4 regions of the Pseudomonas batumici genome follow, and region 1 is predicted to be linked to each of the others. Evidence: predicted binding sites of a transcription regulator. Region 1 holds the regulator's gene; each other region holds the start of a gene.
The links. The regulator FliA, encoded in region 1, starts transcription of late flagellar genes. The targets are predictions, from matches to a motif close to CTAAAGTTTNNNNNNNNNNNGCCGNTAA.
Positions count from the first base shown of each region.

Region 2: the regulator FliA is predicted to act here: its motif matches at 3,396-3,423, upstream of NUH87_RS03420 (methyl-accepting chemotaxis protein).
Region 3: the regulator FliA is predicted to act here: its motif matches at 2,348-2,375, upstream of NUH87_RS10400 (methyl-accepting chemotaxis protein).
Region 4: the regulator FliA is predicted to act here: its motif matches at 2,662-2,689, upstream of NUH87_RS16530 (methyl-accepting chemotaxis protein).

Region 1 covers NZ_CP144470.1:2,093,638-2,098,871, forward strand. The annotation lists gene NUH87_RS09270 (chemotaxis protein CheA) at 1-1,667, opposite strand, end outside; gene NUH87_RS09275 (protein phosphatase CheZ) at 1,682-2,470, opposite strand; gene NUH87_RS09280 (chemotaxis response regulator CheY) at 2,493-2,864, opposite strand; gene fliA (RNA polymerase sigma factor FliA) at 3,036-3,776, opposite strand; partial or broken gene fleN (flagellar synthesis regulator FleN) at 3,773-4,605, opposite strand; gene flhF (flagellar biosynthesis protein FlhF) at 4,727-5,234, opposite strand, start outside.
Region 2 covers NZ_CP144470.1:847,407-852,640, forward strand. The annotation lists gene NUH87_RS03395 (FMN-dependent NADH-azoreductase) at 1-610, opposite strand, end outside; gene NUH87_RS03400 (LysR substrate-binding domain-containing protein) at 741-1,649, shown strand; gene NUH87_RS03405 (MmcQ/YjbR family DNA-binding protein) at 1,661-2,005, shown strand; gene NUH87_RS03410 (DUF1294 domain-containing protein) at 2,000-2,431, opposite strand; gene NUH87_RS03415 (undecaprenyl-diphosphate phosphatase) at 2,428-3,255, opposite strand; gene NUH87_RS03420 (methyl-accepting chemotaxis protein) at 3,551-5,185, shown strand.
Region 3 covers NZ_CP144470.1:2,316,130-2,321,363, forward strand. The annotation lists gene secA (preprotein translocase subunit SecA) at 1-1,511, opposite strand, end outside; gene NUH87_RS10395 (DUF721 domain-containing protein) at 1,820-2,275, shown strand; gene NUH87_RS10400 (methyl-accepting chemotaxis protein) at 2,539-4,428, shown strand; gene NUH87_RS10405 (hypothetical protein) at 4,418-4,612, opposite strand; gene purU (formyltetrahydrofolate deformylase) at 4,643-5,234, opposite strand, start outside.
Region 4 covers NZ_CP144470.1:3,676,321-3,681,554, forward strand. The annotation lists gene NUH87_RS16520 (amino acid adenylation domain-containing protein) at 1-64, shown strand, start outside; gene NUH87_RS16525 (SRPBCC family protein) at 93-560, shown strand; gene NUH87_RS16530 (methyl-accepting chemotaxis protein) at 669-2,549, opposite strand; rRNA gene rrf (5S ribosomal RNA) at 2,776-2,891, opposite strand; rRNA gene rrf (5S ribosomal RNA) at 2,999-3,114, opposite strand; rRNA gene NUH87_RS16545 (23S ribosomal RNA) at 3,273-5,234, opposite strand, start outside.

The DNA of each region.
Region 1 (5,234 bases):
TCCTTGTCCATCAGGCCCTTCTTCACCGCGATGCTGCGCAGCACGTCGGCGTCCATGCCCTTGCCGTCATCGGAGATGGACAGCAGGATGTGGTCGCCTTCCTGCTCGGCGGAGAGCACTACGCGACCGCTGCGGGACTTGCCCATGGCTTCGCGGTCGGCCGGTTCTTCGATACCGTGGTCGACCGAGTTGCGCACCAAGTGGACCAGCGGGTCGGCCAAGGCCTCGACCAGGTTCTTGTCCAGGTCGGTCTCTTCACCCACCAGTTCCAGGTTGATCTCTTTCTTCAACTGCCGGGCCAGGTCGCGAACCAGGCGCGGGAAGCGGCCGAAGACTTTCTTGATCGGCTGCATGCGGGTTTTCATCACCGCGGTCTGCAGGTCGGCGGTCACCACGTCGAGGTTGGACACGGCCTTGGACATGGCTTCATCGCCGCTGTTCAAGCCCAGGCGCACCAGGCGGTTACGCACCAGCACCAGTTCGCCGACCATGTTCATGATCTCGTCCAGGCGCGCGGTATCGACCCGCACGGTGGTTTCCGCTTCGCTGGCGACCGGCTTTTCGCCAGAGGCCGCGGCGGCAGGTGCCGGAGCCCGGGCAGGCGCAGGTGCGGCCGCGGCAGCCGGTGCTGCTGTCGCCTTGGCGGGTGCCGGCGCAGGCGCCGCTGCCGGAGCGGGTGCCTTGGCGGCAGGCGCGGCAGTCGGTTTGCTGGCGACCGGCGTGGCCACTGCAGCCACTGCGGCGGTCGCGGTAGTCGCGGCCACTTCGGTGAACTTGCCCTTGCCATGCAGCTCGTCGAGCAGGGATTCGAACTCCTGGTCGGTGATCAGGTCATCGCCCTTGGCACCCGTGACTTCAGACGCCTGGGCCGAGGCCGCAGCCGTATCGAGGGCGTCGACCTTGAACGAGCCCTTGCCATGCAACTGGTCCAGCAAGGCTTCGAATTCATCGTCGGTAATATCGCTGCTTTCGGTTGCATCGGGCGTTGCGCCGGATGCCGCCGGTTGAGCCGGCGTCGCCACCGCATCGGGGGCGAACTGGCCCTTGCCGTGCAACTGGTCGAGCAAGGATTCGAACTCGGCGTCGGTGATCTCATCACTGCCGGCCTCGCCTTCCACCGCGGCAACGGCTTGCGGCGCCTCGGCTTCGGCCTTGACGCTGTTCAGGGAGTCGAGCAGCAATTCGAATTCGTTGTCGGTGATGTCGCCGGACTCGCTTTCAGCGACCGGTTCAGGCTCCACGACCTCGGCCACTGGCGCGGCCACCTCTTCGGCACCCGCCGGTTCCGCCAGGCGCGCCAAGGCCGCCAGCAACTCCGGGGTCGCCGGGGTGATCGGGCCGCGCTCACGCACTTCGCTGAACATGCTGTTCACTGCATCCAGCGCTTCCAGGACCACGTCCATCAGTTCCGCATCGACGCGCCGCTCACCCTTGCGCAGGATGTCGAACACGTTCTCGGCGATGTGGCAGCACTCCACCAGCTCGTTGAGCTGGAGGAAGCCGGCGCCCCCTTTTACAGTGTGAAAACCGCGAAAGATTGCATTGAGCAGATCCGCATCATCCGGTCGGCTTTCCAGCTCGACCAGTTGTTCGGACAGTTGCTCCAGAATCTCGCCGGCCTCAACCAGGAAATCCTGAAGGATCTCTTCATCGGCGCCGAAGCTCATGTGTTTGGGTGCTCCTAGAATCCAAGACTGGAAAGCAAATCGTCGACATCGTCCTGACCGGATACAACGTCTTCACGTTTATCGGCATGAATCTGCGGACCTACACCCTTGGCCAGCTCTTTTTGCTGATCTTTTTCGGCGAGGATGGCTTCGCGGTCATGTTCGATACCGGCAAAGCGGTCGACCTGACTGGCCATCAGCACCAGCTTGAGCAGATTGCTTTCCACTTCGGTGACCATCTGGGTCACGCGCTTGATCACCTGGCCGGTAAGGTCCTGGTAGTCCTGGGCCAGCAGAATGTCGTTCAGGTCGCTCGACACGGCACGGGTCTCCTGCTCGCTGCGGGACAGGAAACCGTCGACCCGCCGCGCCAGCTCGCGAAACTCCTGGGCATCGACTTCGCGCCGCATGAAACGGCTCCAGTCGGTGCTCAATGCCTTGGCTTCCTCATGCAGGCCACTGACCCGCGGGGTCGCGCTCTCCACCAGGTCCATGGTGCGGTTGGCCGCAGCCTCGGTCAGCCTGACCACATAGGACAGGCGCTCGGTGGCGTCGGTGATCTGCGACACTTCCTCGGCCTGCGGCATATGCGGGTCGATCTGGAAGTTGACAATGGCACTGTGCAATTCGCGGGTGAGCTTGCCGACTTCCAGGTACAGGCCACGGTCACGGGTCTGATTCAGCTCATGGATCATTTGCACCGCGTCACCGAACCGGCCTTTTTCAAGGCTGTCGACCAGTTCGCGGGCATGTTTTTTCAGGGTTAATTCAAAATCACCCAGTGAAGATTCGTTGTGCTCCATAGCGCCCCCGTGGTGGACATCATCAGCCGATGCGTTCGAAGATTTTCTCGATCTTCTCTTTCAACGCCTGGGCCGTGAATGGTTTGACCACATAGCCGTTTACACCGGCCTGGGCAGCTTCGATGATCTGCTCGCGCTTGGCTTCGGCGGTGACCATCAACACCGGCAGGTGCTTGAGCTTTTCATCGGCGCGTACGTGACGCAGCAGGTCGATGCCGGTCATGCCGGGCATGTTCCAGTCAGTCACCAGAAAGTCGATGCTACCGCTGTTGAGGACGGGAATCGCGGTGGTACCGTCGTCCGCCTCGACCGTGTTGGTGAACCCGAGGTCACGCAACAGGTTCTTGATGATCCGCCGCATCGTTGAAAAATCGTCAACGATGAGGATTTTCATGTTCTTGTCCAATTCGACCTCCAAGCAGTCTTAAACGCGTTCAGCACCTGAACGCGCTGTTCAATCAATCCGGCACAGCACTCAACGACTGCATGGAAACCCCATCCGGCCGAGTCACCGCCAGGGCGTCAAACGCCATGCCGATCTCGTTCGCAGTGTTCCCAAACCGCCTCAGCGCGCTCGCCACTCCCCCAAACGCCCCCGCAAGCGGGCCGCGCACTGGCTGTGTAACTGGCTGACTCGCGACTCGCTGACCCCCAGCACCTCACCAATCTCCTTGAGGTTCAGCTCCTCGTCGTAGTACAGCGCCAACACCAGTCGCTCACGCTCCGGCAAATTGGCAATCGCATCCGCCAGCGCCGCCTGGAAGCGTTCATCTTCCAGGTCGCGCGACGGCTCGAGATGAGCACTCGCACCGTCCTCATGCAGCCCTTCATGCTCGCCGTCCTGCAACAGGTCGTCGAAACTGAACAGGCGGCTGCCCAAGGTATCGTTCAAAATCCCGTAATAATCGTCGAGACTCAATTGGAGTTCGGCTGCAACCTCGTGATCTTTAGCGTCACGACCGGTTTTTGCTTCAATTGCACGAATTGCGTCACTGACCATGCGGGTGTTGCGGTGAACCGAACGCGGCGCCCAGTCGCCCTTGCGCACTTCATCGAGCATCGCGCCACGGATACGAATGCCGGCATAGGTCTCGAAACTGGCCCCCTTGCTCGAGTCGTACTTGGTCGAGACTTCCAGCAGGCCGATCATCCCGGCCTGGATCAGATCCTCGACCTGGACGCTGGCCGGCAGGCGTGCCAGCAGGTGATAGGCGATACGTTTGACCAACGGCGCATAACGTTCAATCAATTCATACTGGCTGTCACGCGACGACTTGGAATACATGCGATAGCCACTGGCAGTCATAGCACCGGTCCCGCACTCGTTTGATGCACCAGACGCTCGACGAAAAACTCCAGGTGCCCCGCGGGTTGGCGGGCAGCGGCCAGGTGTCGACCTTCTGGGCAATAGCCTTGAACGCCAAGGCGCATTTCGAACGAGGGAATGCCTCATAGACCGCACGCTGCTTTTGCACGGCCTTGCGCACGCACTCGTCATAAGGAACGGCGCCGACGTATTGTAGGGCCACATCGAGGAAGCGGTCCGTGACCTTGGTCAACTTGGCGAACAGGTTGCGGCCTTCCTGCGGGCTCTGGGCCATGTTGGCCAGCACCCGGAAGCGGTTCATGCCGTAGTCGCGGTTGAGCAGCTTGATCAAGGCGTAGGCGTCGGTGATCGAGGTCGGCTCGTCGCAGACCACCAGCAGCACTTCCTGGGCCGCGCGGACAAAGCTGACCACCGACTCGCCAATGCCCGCGGCGGTGTCGATCACCAGCACGTCGAGGTTGTCGCCGATGTCGCTGAAGGCCTGGATCAGGCCCGCATGCTGCGCCGGGCTCAGGTGCACCATGCTCTGGGTGCCCGAGGCCGCGGGCACGATACGAATCCCGCCCGGACCTTGCAGCAGCACATCGCGCAGTTCGCAGCGCCCCTCGACCACGTCGGCCAGGGTGCGTTTGGGGGTCAGGCCCAGCAGCACATCGACATTCGCCAGTCCCAGATCGGCATCCAGCAGCATGACGCGCCGGCCGAGCTCAGCCAGCGCCAGGGATAAATTCACTGACACGTTGGTCTTCCCGACGCCACCTTTGCCGCCGGTCACCGCGATCACCTGTACGGGATGCATGCTGCCCATGTTCTCTTCTTACCTTGTCTTGCTTAGACGGAAGGCCACATAAGTGGCTGCGCGGTCACTTGCCGGAACAACGCGTGGCAGACCCTCGATGGAGGTCGTTTGCAACGTCTTCATACTCATCTCAGCCCACCCGTTTGGACGGGCTGTGGTAGATGTCAGCGAACATATCGGCCATGGCCTCCTCGCTGGGCTCTTCCTGCATTTGTACACTGACCGCCCTGGACACCAACTGATGCCGGCGCGGCAGGTGCAGGTCATCCGGAATGCGCGGCCCGTCGGTCAGATAGGCCACCGGCAACTCGTGACTGATGGCCAGGCTCAGCACTTCGCCGAGGCTCGCCGTTTCATCAAGCTTAGTCAGGATGCAACCGGCCAGCCCGCAGCGCTTGTAACTGTGGTAGGCGGCGGTCAGCACCTGCTTCTGGCTGGTGGTGGCCAGCACCAGGTAATTCTTGGCCTTGATCCCGCGTCCGGCCAGGCTTTCCAGCTGCATGCGCAAGGCCGGATCGCTGGCCTGCAGGCCGGCGGTATCGATCAGCACCACACGCTTGCGCAGCAGCGGATCGAGGGCCTGGGCCAGGGACTGGCCCGGATCGACATGGGTCACGGACACGTTGAGGATCCGTCCC
Region 2 (5,234 bases), 1.2 Mb from region 1:
ACGCGGTGGCGAACAGCTCTTCGCTGATGTGCGCCTGCGCAGTGCTCATGGCCTTGGCGCGGACGTCTTCGCCGTAGCCCAGGCCGTGGGCGCGGACGAACTCGATATCGGTGATACCGAGGAAGCCGAACAGCACGCTCAGGTAATCCTCGTGAGCGACGCCAGTAGGCATGCCCACATGCAGGCCGCCGGAGGTGGAGACGATCACCAGTTTCTTGCCGCCAGCCAGGCCTTCAGGGCCGGCTTCGGTGTAGCGGAAGGTCTTGCCGGCAACGGTGATACGGTCGATCCAGGCCTTGAGCTGGGTCGGAACGCTGAAGTTGTACATCGGCGCGGCGATCACGATGGCATCGGCGGCGAGGAACTCTTCCATGGTCGAGGCGCTGAGTTCGGCTTCGTGGCGCTGGGCCGCGTCACGCAGCTCGGCGGCGGTACCGCCGGCGACCAGGGTCAGGCTGGAGAAGTGGCTGATGGCATCGCTGGCCAGGTCGCGGTAGGTCACCACGGCGGAAGGCTCGGCGAGTTTCCAGGCGTCGACGACCTGGCGGCTCAGCTGACGGGAAGCGGAATTGTCGCCCAGGATGCTGGAATCGATGTGCAAGAGTTTCATTCGGGATCTCCAAGTGAGGATCGCCACTGGGCGATCAAGTTGAGATAATCCTACAGGCGAAACCAATAGCCGATTAGTCGGCTTAAATGCGATAGTTCGTCCTACCTTTGGAACAATCGAGTCATTGCCCATGCAAGACCTCAACGATCTCTACTACTTCGCCAAGGTGGTGGAAGCCGGTGGCTTCGCGGCGGCCGGGCGCCTGCTGGGGATTCCCAAGTCGCGCCTGTCGCGGCGTATCGCCGAGCTGGAAGAGCGCCTTGGCGCCCGCTTGCTGCAACGCACCACCCGCCAGCTGAAACTGACCGCCGTCGGCGAGCGCTACCTGCGCCATTGCCAGGCGATGTTATTGGAAGCCGAGATGGCCGACGAAGCCGTGGCCAGCATGTCCAGCGAGCCCCGCGGACGCTTGCGCGTGTCCTGCCCGGTGGGATTGGCCCAGGAGTTCATGCCCTGGGTCATCTCCAGCTTCCTGAGCGCGCACCCACTGGTCCAACTGGAAGTGCTGATGGTCAATCGCCGGGTCGACCTGGTGACCGAAGGCATCGATGTGGCCCTGCGGGTTCGCGAGCAGGGCGACGAGGACCCGTTGCTGGTAACCCGCCGCCTGCGCCAGGCGCAGACCTTCATACTGGCAACGCCGGCCTTCCTGGAGCAACACCCCATCACCCGCCTCGACGACCTCAGGAGCGTCCCCATATTGGGCGCCCTGGAGGCCGACCGACTGGTGCACCTGAGCCTGATCAATGCCGAGGGCGAAAAACGCGAGCTGACCCTCGAGGCCCGACTCGGGGTCGACGACTTCGTCGTGCGCAAGGCCTGCGCCCTCGCCGGCCTGGGTTTCACCGTCCTGCCGATGCTGTACTGTGAAGAAGAACTGGCCAACGGCACTTTCGTGCGGATACTCCCGGAATGGTCCTTGCCCGGCGGCTGGTTGCAAGCGGTCTACCCCCATCGGCGCGGCGTACTGCCGGCGGTGCGGGCCTGGATCGATCACCTGGCCGAGGTTTTCAAAAGTTGCGGAGATAAGACACTGTGAAGGGATCAAGCATAAGCCCGGAAGACATCGCGCGCTTCTGCCTGGCACTGCCCGGGGCCCGGGAAGACTACAAATGGGGCGGCGTGCGGGTGTTTTCCATTGCCGGAAACAAGATGTTCGCTGTGCAGGGGCTGCGCGGCGACTCCCTGGCGTTCAAGGTCGACAAGGAGCTGTTCCTCGGCCATGTCGACCGCCCGGGGATCGGGCCCGCGCCGTATCTGGCCAGGGCCCACTGGATCATCATGGACACGCCCTACCCGCTGGGCCGTGAAGAGCTGCACGCACTGATACAACGCTCGCATCAACTGGTGGTCGGCAAATTGCCCAAACGCGTCCAGGTCGGCCTGTTGCTATAAAAAGGACAGGTGCAGCAGGCTGGCATCAAGGAACAGGTGGTCAATCCAGAAGACCTGGTGCAACAGCACGATTACCCAGAACACCAGTTGATACGACACCTTACGGGTCTTGTGCCGAAACACCTGCTGGGCGATCAACGCCCCCGGCCAGCCGCCCAGCAGCTCGATGGCGTGCAGGACCTTTTCCGGCGTGCGCCAGGCATCGTCACGGGCCTTGCGTTTGTCGCTCCAGTACAGGAAGAACGCCAGCAGGCTGACGATCCCGTAGATCCACAGCGCCAGCGCAGGGCCGCCGGCGAGCCACATCTGCAAGGCCCCGAACCCGGGCAACGCGCAGAGCAGCAGCAACATCACCAGTTTGAGTTCGAGCTGCTGGATCGTGCGGACGGCCTGCCGGGTACGCTCCTGGTTGCGTGGCGCCGTCATCCCCGGGTCGACCAATCGACCCAGCCGAACTGCCAGGTGGCCAGGATCACCAGGCCGAAGGCGATCCGGTACCAGGCGAACGCCACGTAGGTGTGGCTGGCGATGAATTTCAACAGGCCGCGTACGGCGATCATCGCGAAGACAAAGGACGTCACGAAGCCCAGGGCGATCACCGGCAGATCCGCCATCTGGAACTGATGACGGAAACCGTAGCCGGAATACACCGCCGCGGCGACCATGGTCGGCATCGCCAGGAAGAACGAAAACTCGGTGGCGGTCTTGCGCGAAAGCCCGAACAGCAGCCCGCCGATAATCGTCGCACCGGAACGCGAGGTGCCGGGGATCATCGCCAGGCACTGGGCGAAACCCACTTTCAGGGCGTCTTTCCAGGTGATCTCATCCACCGTATCGGCATGCACCACGTGCTGGCGACGCTCGGCCCAGAGGATGATCAGGCCGCCCACCACCAGCGCGGCGGCGACGGTAATCGGGTTGAACAGGTAGGTGGCGATGATCTCCTTGAACAACACCCCCAGCACCACCGCCGGCAGGAACGCCACCAGCAGGTTGAGGGTGAAGCGCTGGGCGTTGCGCTGCGTCGGCAAGTCCCTGACCACCGAGAACACCTTGTGGCGGAACTCCCAGACCACCGCCAGGATCGCCCCGAGCTGGATGATGATATTGAAGGCCACGGCCCGTTCCCCGCCGAAGTTCAGCAGGTCCGCCACGATAATCTGGTGCCCGGTGCTGGAGATCGGCAAGAACTCCGTCAAACCCTCGACAATACCCAGAATCACAGCCTGTACGGCGGTCCAAAGATCCATTATTCCCCCATGCGGCCACGCACCCCGCGTGACACCTGAAAAATTCAACGTTCGATAATCTGCCCGCGGGCAACACGCCTCCAGCGTGCGGCACCACTTGTCGCCAAACTGTAAAAAATGTCTGAAAAATCAAACATGAACTCAGGTTTGTCGGTTTTGCGCCGAGATCCTATCAGACATGCCTGTTTGTGATTGCCCGGATACTAGCCATAAGCATACTGGCCAGGCTCGGCAAAACCTGTTTCGATACAGATCGGCGATGATCACAACAAGAAGAACAAGGAGTAGTGTCCTTATGAATAGTTTGCGAAATGTGTCGATCAGTCGGCGGTTGTGGCTCATCCTCATCGTGGCCGTGGCGATGCTGCTCACCCTGGGCCTGTTGATGCTCAAGCAGATCCATGACGACCTCTACCAGGCCAAGGCGCAGAAGACCCAGCACGTGGTCCAGGTCGCCAGTGGCATCCTCAACTACTACCACGACCTGGAAAGCGCCGGCACCCTCAACCGCGAAGTCGCGCAGAAACAGGCCCTGAGCGTGATCCGCGGGCTGCGCTACAACCAGACGGACTATTTCTGGATCAACGACCTGCGTCCGGTGATGGTCATGCATCCGGCCAACCCCAAGCTCGAAGGCCAGGACCTGTCGGGCATCAAGGACCCGGACGGCTATGCCCTGTTCAACGAAATGGTCACCCTGACCAAGGCCAAGGGCGCTGGCATGATCGACTACCGCTGGCCGAAACCGGGGGCCAGTGCGCCGGTGCAGAAAACCTCCTATGTGCAGCTCTTCGAGCCCTGGGGCTGGATCGTCGGCTCGGGCGTGTACGTCGACGACCTGCAGGACGAGTTCTACGGCCAGGTCTGGCGAGCGTCGCTGATCGGACTGGGGATTGCGCTGGTCATGGCACTGCTGGTGATGATGATTGCCCGCAGTATCGTGCGCCCCTTGCAGGAGACGGTGAACGCCATGGCCAATATCGCCAGCGGTGAAAGCGACCTGACCCGCAGCCTCGATACCCACGGGCAGGACGAAGTGACCGAACTGGCGCAGCATTTCAACGCGTTCACGGCAAAATTGCGGCGGGTCATCAGCCAGTTGCAGCTGTCCGCCAGTGCCCTGGGGCAATCATCCAGCGACTTGGGCAACGATGCGGCCCAAGCCCAGGCGCGCAGCCAGCAACAGTCGCAACAAATGGAGCTGGTGGCGACTGCCATCAATGAAGTGACCTATGGCGTGCAGGACGTGGCTCGGAATGCCGAACACGCGGCCAGCGAAATGCGCGATGCGCAAGCGCAGGCACAACAGGGGCAAGTGAACATCGATGGGAGCTTGCAGCAGATCGATCAACTGTCCAGCACCATCGATCAAGCCGTTGAAGTTATCCGCACCCTGGCCACCGAAAGCACACAGATCGGCAGCGTGCTCGAGGTGATCCGCTCGATCGCCGAACAGACCAATCTGCTGGCGCTCAACGCGGCCATTGAAGCCGCCCGTGCCGGTGAGCAAGGACGAGGTTTTGCGGTGGTGGCCGATGAAGTCCGGCTGCTGGCACAGCGCACACAAAAGTCCACGGCTGAAATCCAGTCGATGATCGAGCGCTTGCAAAGCCATTCCGAGGCGGCAGTCAAAGTGATCGGCGACAGCAGTCGTGCCTCGCAGTTGACCATTGAGCAAGCCGGGTTGGCGGGGGCCAGCCTGAACGCGATCGGCCAGGCCCTGAATAATCTCAACAGCCTGAACGCATCGATTGCCAGCGCAACCCTGCAACAGGCGCATGTGGTCGAGGACATCAACCAGAACGTTACGCAGGCTGCGGGACTGTCCCACAGCACCGCGTTGGCCGCTGAACAATCAAGCGTTGCAAGCGTGCATTTGAAGGAACTCAGTGAGCAATTGAATGGCCTGCTCAAGCAGTTTCGGGTGTAGACGCACCTTACGGTGAAACACTGCCCATGTGGGAGCGGGCTTGCCCGCG
Region 3 (5,234 bases), 220 kb from region 1:
GTGGCGATGGTCAGGGCGCCAGGGCGACCGGCCTGGGCAATGATTTCCGCTTCCTTCTCGTGGAACTTGGCGTTCAGGACCTTGTGCTCGATGCCTTCCCGGTTGAGCAGGCTGGACATGTGCTCGGAGGTCTCGATGGTCGCCGTACCCACCAGCACCGGACGACCCTGGGCCAGGGAGTCCTTGATGTCGGTGATGATCGCCGCGTACTTCTCGTCGGCGGTGAGGAACACCAGGTCGTTGTAGTCCTTGCGCGCCAACGGCTTGTTCGTCGGGATGACCACGACCTGCAGGCCGTAGATCTGGTGGAACTCGAAGGCTTCGGTGTCGGCGGTACCGGTCATGCCGGACAGCTTGGTGTACAGGCGGAAATAGTTCTGGAAGGTGGTCGACGCCAGGGTCTGGCTTTCGGCCTGGATATTGAGGTTTTCCTTGGCCTCGATGGCCTGGTGCAGGCCCTCGGACAGACGACGACCCGGCATGGTACGGCCGGTGTGTTCGTCCACCAGGACCACCTGGCCTTCCTGCACGATGTATTCGACGTTGCGGTTGAACAGCTTGTGGGCGCGCAGGCCGGCATAAACGTGGGTCAGCAGGCCCAGGTTATGCGACGAATAGAGGCTCTCGCCCTCGGCCAGCAGGCCGACCTGGGTCAGCATCTCTTCGATGAACTGGTGACCGGCTTCGTTCAACTCCACCTGACGGCTCTTCTCGTCGATGGTGAAATGGCCTTCCTTGGTCACCACGCCTTCCACTTCCTCGATGTGCTGCTTGAGGCGCGGGATCAGCTTGTTGATCTCGGTGTACAGGCGCGAACTGTCTTCGGCCTGGCCGGAGATGATCAGCGGAGTACGGGCTTCGTCGATCAGGATGGAGTCGACTTCGTCGATCACGGCGAAGTTCAGCTCGCGCTGGAACTTCTCTTCCATGCTGAACGCCATGTTGTCGCGCAGGTAGTCGAACCCGAATTCGTTGTTGGTGCCGTAGGTGATGTCGGCGGCGTAGGCGGCACGCTTCTCTTCCGGCGGCTGGAACGGCGTGACCACGCCGACCGTCAGGCCGAGGAATTCATAGAGCGGACGCATCCAGTTGGCGTCGCGGCGGGCCAGGTAGTCGTTCACCGTCACCACGTGCACGCCCTTGCCGGACAGCGCGTTGAGGTAGACGCCCAGGGTTGCCACCAGGGTTTTACCTTCACCGGTGCGCATTTCCGCGATCTTGCCTTCGTGCAAGGTCATGCCGCCGATCAACTGCACGTCGAAGTGGCGCATGCCCATGATCCGCTTGCCGGCCTCACGGGCCACCGCGAAGGCTTCGGGCAGGAGTGTGTCGAGGGTCTCACCTTGGGCTATGCGGGCCTTGAACTCTTCGGTCTTGGCACGCAACTGCTCGTCCGAAAGGGCCACCATTTGCTCTTCGAAGGCATTGACGATCTGTACCGTCTTGAGCATGCGTTTGACTTCACGCTCATTCTTGCTTCCAAAAAGTTTCTTTAACAAAGGCGCAAACATATCGGCAGGTTCTTCCACACATAGGGATGGAGGGCGGCCCCGGTGAGTCGCCCGAGCAGCCCTCATGGCCGCATGCGAACGAGTATTCTACCCGGAAACGACGGTGAGGAAAGTGGCGTTGATCCACGATACTGGCACAGCGCTTTGACGGGGCCACTCTAAAGTAAGGTCTTTTTCCCGAACTTCAAGCCATCGGGAGCAGACGTTAGCCGCGGACTTTAGGGCCAAAGACGATTCACATCAATGGCCGCCGATGCCGCAGGCGCTTCTGCTACCATGGCGACTCTGTTTCTTCAGGTGTCTGAATCATGGCATTTCGCCCTCTCACGGCCCGGGCACCCGCTGTCCTGCTTCGCGAAGCCAAGCCGCTGAAAGCGATTTTTGGCCATGCCCAGCGCCTTGCGCATTTGCAGCGACTGCTGGAAAGCCAACTGCAACCCGCCGCCCGCGAACACTGCCATGTGGCCTCGTGGCGCGAAGGCAGCCTGCTGCTGATCGTCACCGACGGGCACTGGGCCACCCGCCTGCGCTACCAGCAAAAACGCCTGCAACGGCAATTGCAGGCGTTCGACGTCTTCAGCGGCCTGACCCGCATCCTGTTCAAGGTGCAGCCACCGACCGTCCCGCAGGGAGCGGCGGGCCACACCATGGATCTGTCCGTCAGTGCGGCGCAAACCATCCAGGACACCGCCGATGGCATCAGCGATCCGAACCTGCGCGCCGCCCTGGAGCGCCTGGCCAGCCACGCCAGGCCCAAGGCCTGAGCCGCCCCTCCCCCCTGACGCCACGCCACCTGCAGGAGCCATGACCACTCGGCGCCGCAGCGCAGCCCTGCGCTAATCTTTGCGCCTGCACGGTCGATAGCAAGAGCGCAACACAGAACACAATCAAAACAACAATCCGGCTCTCCCCTGAGAAGAGCCCCTAAGGAGTAGAGGAAGTATCAGCTTGCGTTCAACCTTGTCCGGCGCGCGCCCTCCTTCATCGCCTGCCTGGACAGCAAAAACCTTAGCGGACCTCGAGAGCCATGAACAAAAACCTCAAATTCAGTCACAAGATCCTGCTGGCTGCGTCGCTGATCGTGCTGACAGCCTTCGCACTCTTCACCCTGTACAACGACTACCTGCAACGCAATGCGATCCGCGATGACCTCAACAGTTATCTGCATGAAATGGGTGGCGTCGCCGCGAACGACATCCAGACCTGGCTGACCGGCCGCAGCCTGCTGATCGAAAACCTGTCCCAGTCGGTTGCCCTCAACGCGGACCCGGCCAACGTCTCCAACCTGCTGGAACAGAAAGCCATCACCACCACCTTCATGGGCGCTTACCTGGGCAACAAGGACGGCAGCTTCATCATCCGCCCGGACAGCAAGATGCCTGACGGCTATGACCCGCGTGCCCGGCCCTGGTACAAAAGTGCCGAGAACAGCAGCGGCTCGGCCCTGACCGAGCCCTATATCGACCTGGCATCCGGGCAGTTGGTGATCTCCATCGTCAACACCGTGCGCAAGGCCGGCCAGAGCGTCGGCGTGGTGGGCGGCGACCTGAGCCTGCAAGCCATCGCCGACAGCCTCAGCGCCTTGCGTTTCGACGGTAACGGCTACGCCTTCCTGGTCAGCGCCGACGGCAAGATCCTGGTGCACCCGGACAAGGCCCTGGTGATGAAAAGCCTCGGCGACGCCTATCCGCAGAACACCCCGCGCATCGGCAACGAGATCAGCGAGACCGACGTCAACGGCAAGACCCGCATCGTCGCCTTCGCCCCGATCAAGGGCCTGTCCTCGGTGAACTGGTATGTCGGCCTGTCCGTGGACAAGGACAAGGCCTTTTCGATGCTCAGCAAGTTCCGCAGCTCGGCGGTGGTTGCCACCACCGTCGCCGTGCTGATCATCATCGCCCTGCTCGGCCTGCTGATCCGCGCGCTGATGCAACCGCTGCACGTGATGACCCGCGCCATGCAGGATATCGCCGACGGCGAAGGCGACCTGACCCGGCGCCTGACGATCGAGTCCCAGGACGAGTTCGGCATCCTCGGTGCCGCGTTCAACCGCTTCGTCGAACGCATCCACACCTCGATCACTGAAGTCTCCTCGGCGACCCAGCACGTCAACGAAGTGGCCCTGCGGGTGGTCAGCGCCTCCAACTCGTCGATGCTCAACTCCGACGAACAGGCCAGTCGCACCAACAGCGTCGCTGCGGCCATCAACCAGTTGGGCGCCGCCGCCCAGGAAATCGCCCGCAATGCCGCCCAGGCCTCGAACCAGGCCAGCGACGCCCGCGGCCTGGCCGAAGACGGTCAGCAGGTGGTGGAACGCAGCATCAAGGCCATGCACCAATTGTCGGAAATGCTCGCCACCTCGAGCACCAACATCGAGTCGCTGAACAGCAAGACGGTGAACATCGGGCAGATTCTCGAAGTGATCACCAGCATTTCCCAGCAAACCAACCTGCTGGCCCTCAACGCCGCCATCGAGGCGGCCCGGGCCGGTGAGGCCGGACGCGGCTTTGCGGTGGTCGCCGACGAGGTGCGCAACCTGGCCCACCGCACCCAGGAGTCGGCCCAGCAAATCCAGACCATGATTGAAGAACTGCAGGTCGGCGCCCGGGAATCGGTCGGCACCATGGGCCATAGCCAGCGCCACAGCCTGGAAAGCGTGGAGATCGCCAACCTGGCCGGCGAGCGCCTGAGCAGCGTGACCCAGCGGATCGGCGAGATCGACGGCATGAACCAGTCCGTCGCCACGGCCACCGAGGAGCAGACCTCGGTGGTCGAGTCGATCAACATGGACATCAACGAGATCAACACCCTCAACCAGGAAGGTGTGGAGAACCTGCAATCGACGTTGCGGGCCTGTTCCGACCTGGAACAGCAGGCCGCACGGTTGAAGCAGTTGGTGGGTAGCTTCAGGATTTAAGAGCAGGGTCGGGGCTGGGCTTGTCCGCCTCCGACTCCTCCTGCAACTGCCGCCAGAGCTCGGCGGCACCGGGAAACTCGGTGCCGTCCTCGCCAGTCAGCGCTTCGCTGTCGTAACGGCTCAGACAGCCTTCACCCACGGTCGGCGGCGCCTTCGCGGTCGCCTTGTCGAGCGGATCGGCCATTACCCAACCTCCACGCCCGTCAACGGGCTGTCAGAACACCACGGTCTTGTTGCCGTGCACCAACACGCGATCTTCCAGGTGATAACGCAGGCCACGGGCCAGCACCATCTTCTCGACATCGCGGCCGAAACGCACCATGTCCTCGATGCTATCACTGTGGCTCACGCGCACCACGTCCTGCTCGATGATCGGGCCGGCATCCAGTTCTTCGGTTACATAGTGGCAGGTCGCACCGATCAGTTTCACACCCCGCAGGGACGCCTGGTGATAGGGCTTGGCGCCGACGAACGACGGCAGGAAGCTGTGGTGGATGTTGATCACCTTGTGGGCGTACTCGCGGCACAGCTCCGGCGGCAGGATCTGCATGTAACGCGCCAGTACCACCACATCGGCTTCGTGGTGCTTGACCAGGCGCGACACTTCGGCGAACGCCGGCTCCTTGTCCTGCGGGTTCACCGGCACGTGGTAATAAGGAATGCCATGCCATTCGACCATGCTGCGCAGGTCGTCGTGATTGGAGATCACACAGGCGATCCGGCAGTCCAGTTCGTCGCTGTGCCAGCGGTGCAGCAGATCCGCCAGGCAATGGGATTCACGGCTGGCCATCAACACCACACGCTTC
Region 4 (5,234 bases), 1.6 Mb from region 1:
GGCCAAGACCCCGGCGCTGCTGCGCAAGGGCTGCGACTACCTCAAGCAGATCCAGTTCATCTGATTCACCCCCACCCACAAGGAGTTACATCATGAATAACCTGCAACCCGATAGCCTGATCCGCACCCCACAAGGCAGCCCGGTGATTTCATCGGTGGAGATTGCCCGCGACGCGGCCACTGTCTGGGCCGTGGTCGGCGATTTCGGTGGATTCGCGGCTTTCATCACGGCGCTGGAACGCATCGAAATGACCGGCGAGGGGGTCGGCTCGCTGCGCAAGAAATTCTTCAAGGACGGCAACCTGGTGGTCGAGCAGCTCAACTCGCGGGACGAGCAGGCCCGGCGGATGACCTGGACGACGATCTACAACACCCTGGGGGTCGGCCAGCTGTGGGCGGCGATGAATGTCGAGGCATTGGATGCGAATCGCAGTCGGGCGACCTGGAGCATCATCGCCGAACCGGCCACGGGTGGCGAGGAGGCGTTGCCGGGGTTCTACAGCTTCGTCCAGGGCTTTGCCGATGATGCGATGAGCAACGTGCGGACGTTGTTGGCCTGATAGACCGCGTTATCGTTCATCGCCGGCAAGCCGGCTCCCACAGGGGGTATCTGTCGTTCACGAAGCTGGGGACGACAAATGACTTGTAGGAGCCGGCTAGCCCGCGGATCAGATCCTGAAACTATCCACCAACTGCTTCAAGCGACCGGCCTGCTGGGCCAATGCATCGCAATCCTTCAGGGTTTCATTCAGGTTGGCCACGCCTTGCTGGTTCAGCAGGTTGATCTGGTTGATATCGCCGTTGAGGGTTTCCACCACAGCGGTCTGCTCCTCGGTCGCGGCGGCCACCGACTGGTTCATGCCGTCGATCTCGGTAATCCGCTGGGTCACGCTGATCAGACGAGCACCGGCCTGGTTGGCGACTTCCACGCTCTCTTCGCTGGAAATCTGGCTGGCGTTCATGGTGGTCACCGCTTCCCGCGAACCGACCTGCAACGAGGTGATCATCTTGTGGATCTCCTCTGCCGATTCCTGGGTCCGGTGGGCCAGGTTGCGCACCTCATCGGCCACCACCGCAAAGCCACGCCCGGCTTCGCCCGCCCGCGCCGCTTCAATGGCCGCGTTGAGGGCCAGCAGGTTGGTCTGCTGGGAGATGCCCTTGATCACATCAAGAATGTGCCCGATGTTATCGGTGCTGGCGTTCAGCGTCTCGATCTGGGTGCAGGACAGGCTGATCTTCTGCGACAGCTCGGTCATCGCCTGGATGGTTTTTTCCACCACCTGACGCCCGTCGTCCGCCTGTTCGCTGGCACCGCTGGCGTGCTGCGAGGCATCGGCGGCATTGCGGGCGATTTCCTGGGTGGCCGCGCCCAATTGGTTGATCGCCGCCGCCACGCTGTTGGTCCGCGCGCTTTGTTCATCGGAACCGATGATCGAGGCGTTGGACGAGTTCATCACCCGCTGGGACAGGTCGTGCACCTGGCGCGTGGCCGAGGACACCTCGCTGATGGAGGCGTGGATACGCTCGACGAACTGGTTGAACGAGCCAGCGAGTTCCCCGAATTCATCCTTGTTCTCGATGGTCAGGCGCCGGGTCAGGTCGCCCTCGCCCTGGGCAATGTCCTGCATCGCGCGCCCCATGGTGGTCAACGGACGCATCAGGAACTGGATCAACAGGGTCAGCAGCACCGCGATCGCCACCACGGCAATGAACATCGCGATCAAGGCCGAAGTACGGAACTTGCTCAGCGGCGCGTAGGCCTTGTCCTTGTCGATGGACAGACCGATGTACCAGTCCGCCGAAGGCAGCCCGACCACCGGCGTGAACGAGATAATCCGCTCCTGGTTGTTCAGGGTGACTTCCTGGCTGCCCTTGGCAATCCGCAGACCGGAGCCAGGGTAGATATCCTTGAGGTTCTTCATCACCTGGTTCTTGTCCGGGCTGACGATCACCTGCCCGTCGCCACTGACCAGGAAGGCCTGGCCAATGCCACCGAAGTCCACCGAGTTGATGATCTTCACCAGGGTTTCCAGGCTCAGGTCACCGCCCACCACACCGAGCAGTTGCCCATTGCTTTTCACCGGCAGGGCGATGGTCACCACCAACCCACCGACCGAGGCCATGTAGGGCGGTGTGAGCATGGTCTTGTCCGCCATCACGGCGGACTTGTACCAGGGACGCTGACGCGGGTCGTAGCCGTCCGGCATCTTCGCGTCGGGACGCTGGGTGAAGGTGCCGTCGGTCTGGCCGACATAGGTGAACTGGAAGTTGGCGGTCAACGCGGGCTGATCGACCAGCCCCGGGTAGTCGGCCTTGCTGCCCTGATGGGCAACGTTCTGCGCCAGGTTCTCCAGTATCAGGATCCGCCCGCCCAGCCAGTTCTCTACGCTGCCGGCAGTCTGCTCACCGGCTTGCTGGATGGACGAGTCGAGGTTCTGCCGGATGGTGCTGCGCTGCAGATAGTCGTTGTACAGCGTGAACAGCGCGAAGGCGAGAACCACGACACCGGAGGCGGCCAAAAGGATTTTATGGCTGAATTTGAGATTCATTGTCATAGACTTCTTATGCCGAAAGTGGGGATGCGTGCGGGTACAACACTCGTTGTGCGCGTAGGCAGCATTCTGCGGCCGCTCTACTTTGGTGCACGCATTGCTCACCATGCTGTCGGCACCATGGGGCGAAAACTTAACTCATTTCAGGAAATGTCTGGTGGCTTTTTGCACCCCAAAAACAAAACCCCCGTCTGCGCGAGCAGACGGGGGTTTCGGAATTCAATCTTGACGATGACCTACTCTCACATGGGGAAACCCCACACTACCATCGGCGATGCATCGTTTCACTGCTGAGTTCGGGATGGGATCAGGTGGTTCCAATGCTCTATGGTCGTCAAGAAATTCTGTAGCCAGACCCGCCAGTGGATGGCGTGTCAGCAAAATCAAGGACTTCTACATAAACAAAACCCCTACCTGCGGTCGCAGATAGGGGTTTTGGAATTTAATCTTGACGATGACCTACTCTCACATGGGGAAACCCCACACTACCATCGGCGATGCATCGTTTCACTGCTGAGTTCGGGATGGGATCAGGTGGTTCCAATGCTCTATGGTCGTCAAGAAATTCGGTAGCCAGGTCGTTGGCCCTTGCGGGTTCACGCTCCAGCGAATGGGTATGTGACAGCGTGGTGTTTTGTGAGTCGCAAACTTTCGGTTCGTTTCGTCTTCACACACCGCAATCTGGTGCTCTTTCGAGTCAGCAAATTGCTTGGGTGTTATATGGTCAAGCCTCACGGGCAATTAGTATTGGTTAGCTCAACGCCTCACAGCGCTTACACACCCAACCTATCAACGTCGTAGTCTTCGACGGCCCTTCAGGGAACTCAAGGTTCCAGTGAGATCTCATCTTGAGGCAAGTTTCCCGCTTAGATGCTTTCAGCGGTTATCTTTTCCGAACATAGCTACCCGGCAATGCCACTGGCGTGACAACCGGAACACCAGAGGTTCGTCCACTCCGGTCCTCTCGTACTAGGAGCAGCCCCTCTCAAATCTCAAACGTCCACGGCAGATAGGGACCGAACTGTCTCACGACGTTCTAAACCCAGCTCGCGTACCACTTTAAATGGCGAACAGCCATACCCTTGGGACCGGCTTCAGCCCCAGGATGTGATGAGCCGACATCGAGGTGCCAAACACCGCCGTCGATATGAACTCTTGGGCGGTATCAGCCTGTTATCCCCGGAGTACCTTTTATCCGTTGAGCGATGGCCCTTCCATACAGAACCACCGGATCACTAAGACCTACTTTCGTACCTGCTCGACGTGTCTGTCTCGCAGTCAAGCGCGCTTTTGCCTTTATACTCTACGACCGATTTCCGACCGGTCTGAGCGCACCTTCGTACTCCTCCGTTACTCTTTAGGAGGAGACCGCCCCAGTCAAACTACCCACCATACACTGTCCTCGATCCGGATAACGGACCTGAGTTAGAACCTCAAAGTTGCCAGGGTGGTATTTCAAGGATGGCTCCACGCAGACTGGCGTCCACGCTTCAAAGCCTCCCACCTATCCTACACAAGCAAATTCAAAGTCCAGTGCAAAGCTATAGTAAAGGTTCACGGGGTCTTTCCGTCTAGCCGCGGATACACTGCATCTTCACAGCGATTTCAATTTCACTGAGTCTCGGGTGGAGACAGCGCCGCCATCGTTACGCCATTCGTGCAGGTCGGAACTTACCCGACAAGGAATTTCGCTACCTTAGGACCGTTATAGTTACGGCCGCCGTTTACCGGGGCTTCGATCAAGAGCTTCGCGTTAGCTAACCCCATCAATTAACCTTCCGGCACCGGGCAGGCGTCACACCCTATACGTCCACTTTCGTGTTTGCAGAGTGCTGTGTTTTTAATAAACAGTCGCAGCGGCCTGGTATCTTCGACCGGCATGGGCTTACGGAGCAAGTCCTTCACCCTCACCGGCGCACCTTCTCCCGAAGTTACGGTGCCATTTTGCCTAGTTCCTTCACCCGAGTTCTCTCAAGCGCCTTGGTATTCTCTACCCAACCACCTGTGTCGGTTTGGGGTACGGTTCCTGGTTACCTGAAGCTTAGAAGCTTTTCTTGGAAGCATGGCATCAACCACTTCGCGTCCTAAAGGACACTCGTCATCAGCTCTCGGCCTTAGACTCCCGGATTTACCTAAGAGTCCAGCCTACCACCTTAAACTTGGACAACCAACGCCAAGCTGGCCTAGCCTTCTCCGTCCCTCCATCGCAATAACCAGAAGTACAGGAATATTAACCTGTTTTCCATCGACTACGCTTTTCAGCCTCGCCTTAGGGACCGACTAACCCTGCGTCGATTAACGTTGCGCAGGAAACCTTGGTCTTTCGGCGTGGGTGTTTTTCACACCCATTGTCGTTACTCATGTCAGCATTCGCACTTCTGATACCTCCAGCAAGCTTCTCAACTCACCTTCACAGGCTTACAGAACGCTCCTCTACCGCATCACTTACGTGATACCCGTAGCTTCGGTGCATGGTTTGAGCCCCGTTACATCTTCCGCGCAGGCCGACTCGACTAGTGAGCTATTACGCTTTCTTTAAAGGGTGGCTGCTTCTAAGCCAACCTCCTAGCTGTCTAAGCCTTCCCACATCGTTTCCCACTTAACCATGACTTTGGGACCTTAGCTGACGGTCTGGGTTGTTTCCCTTTTCACGACGGACGTTAGCACCCGCCGTGTGTCTCC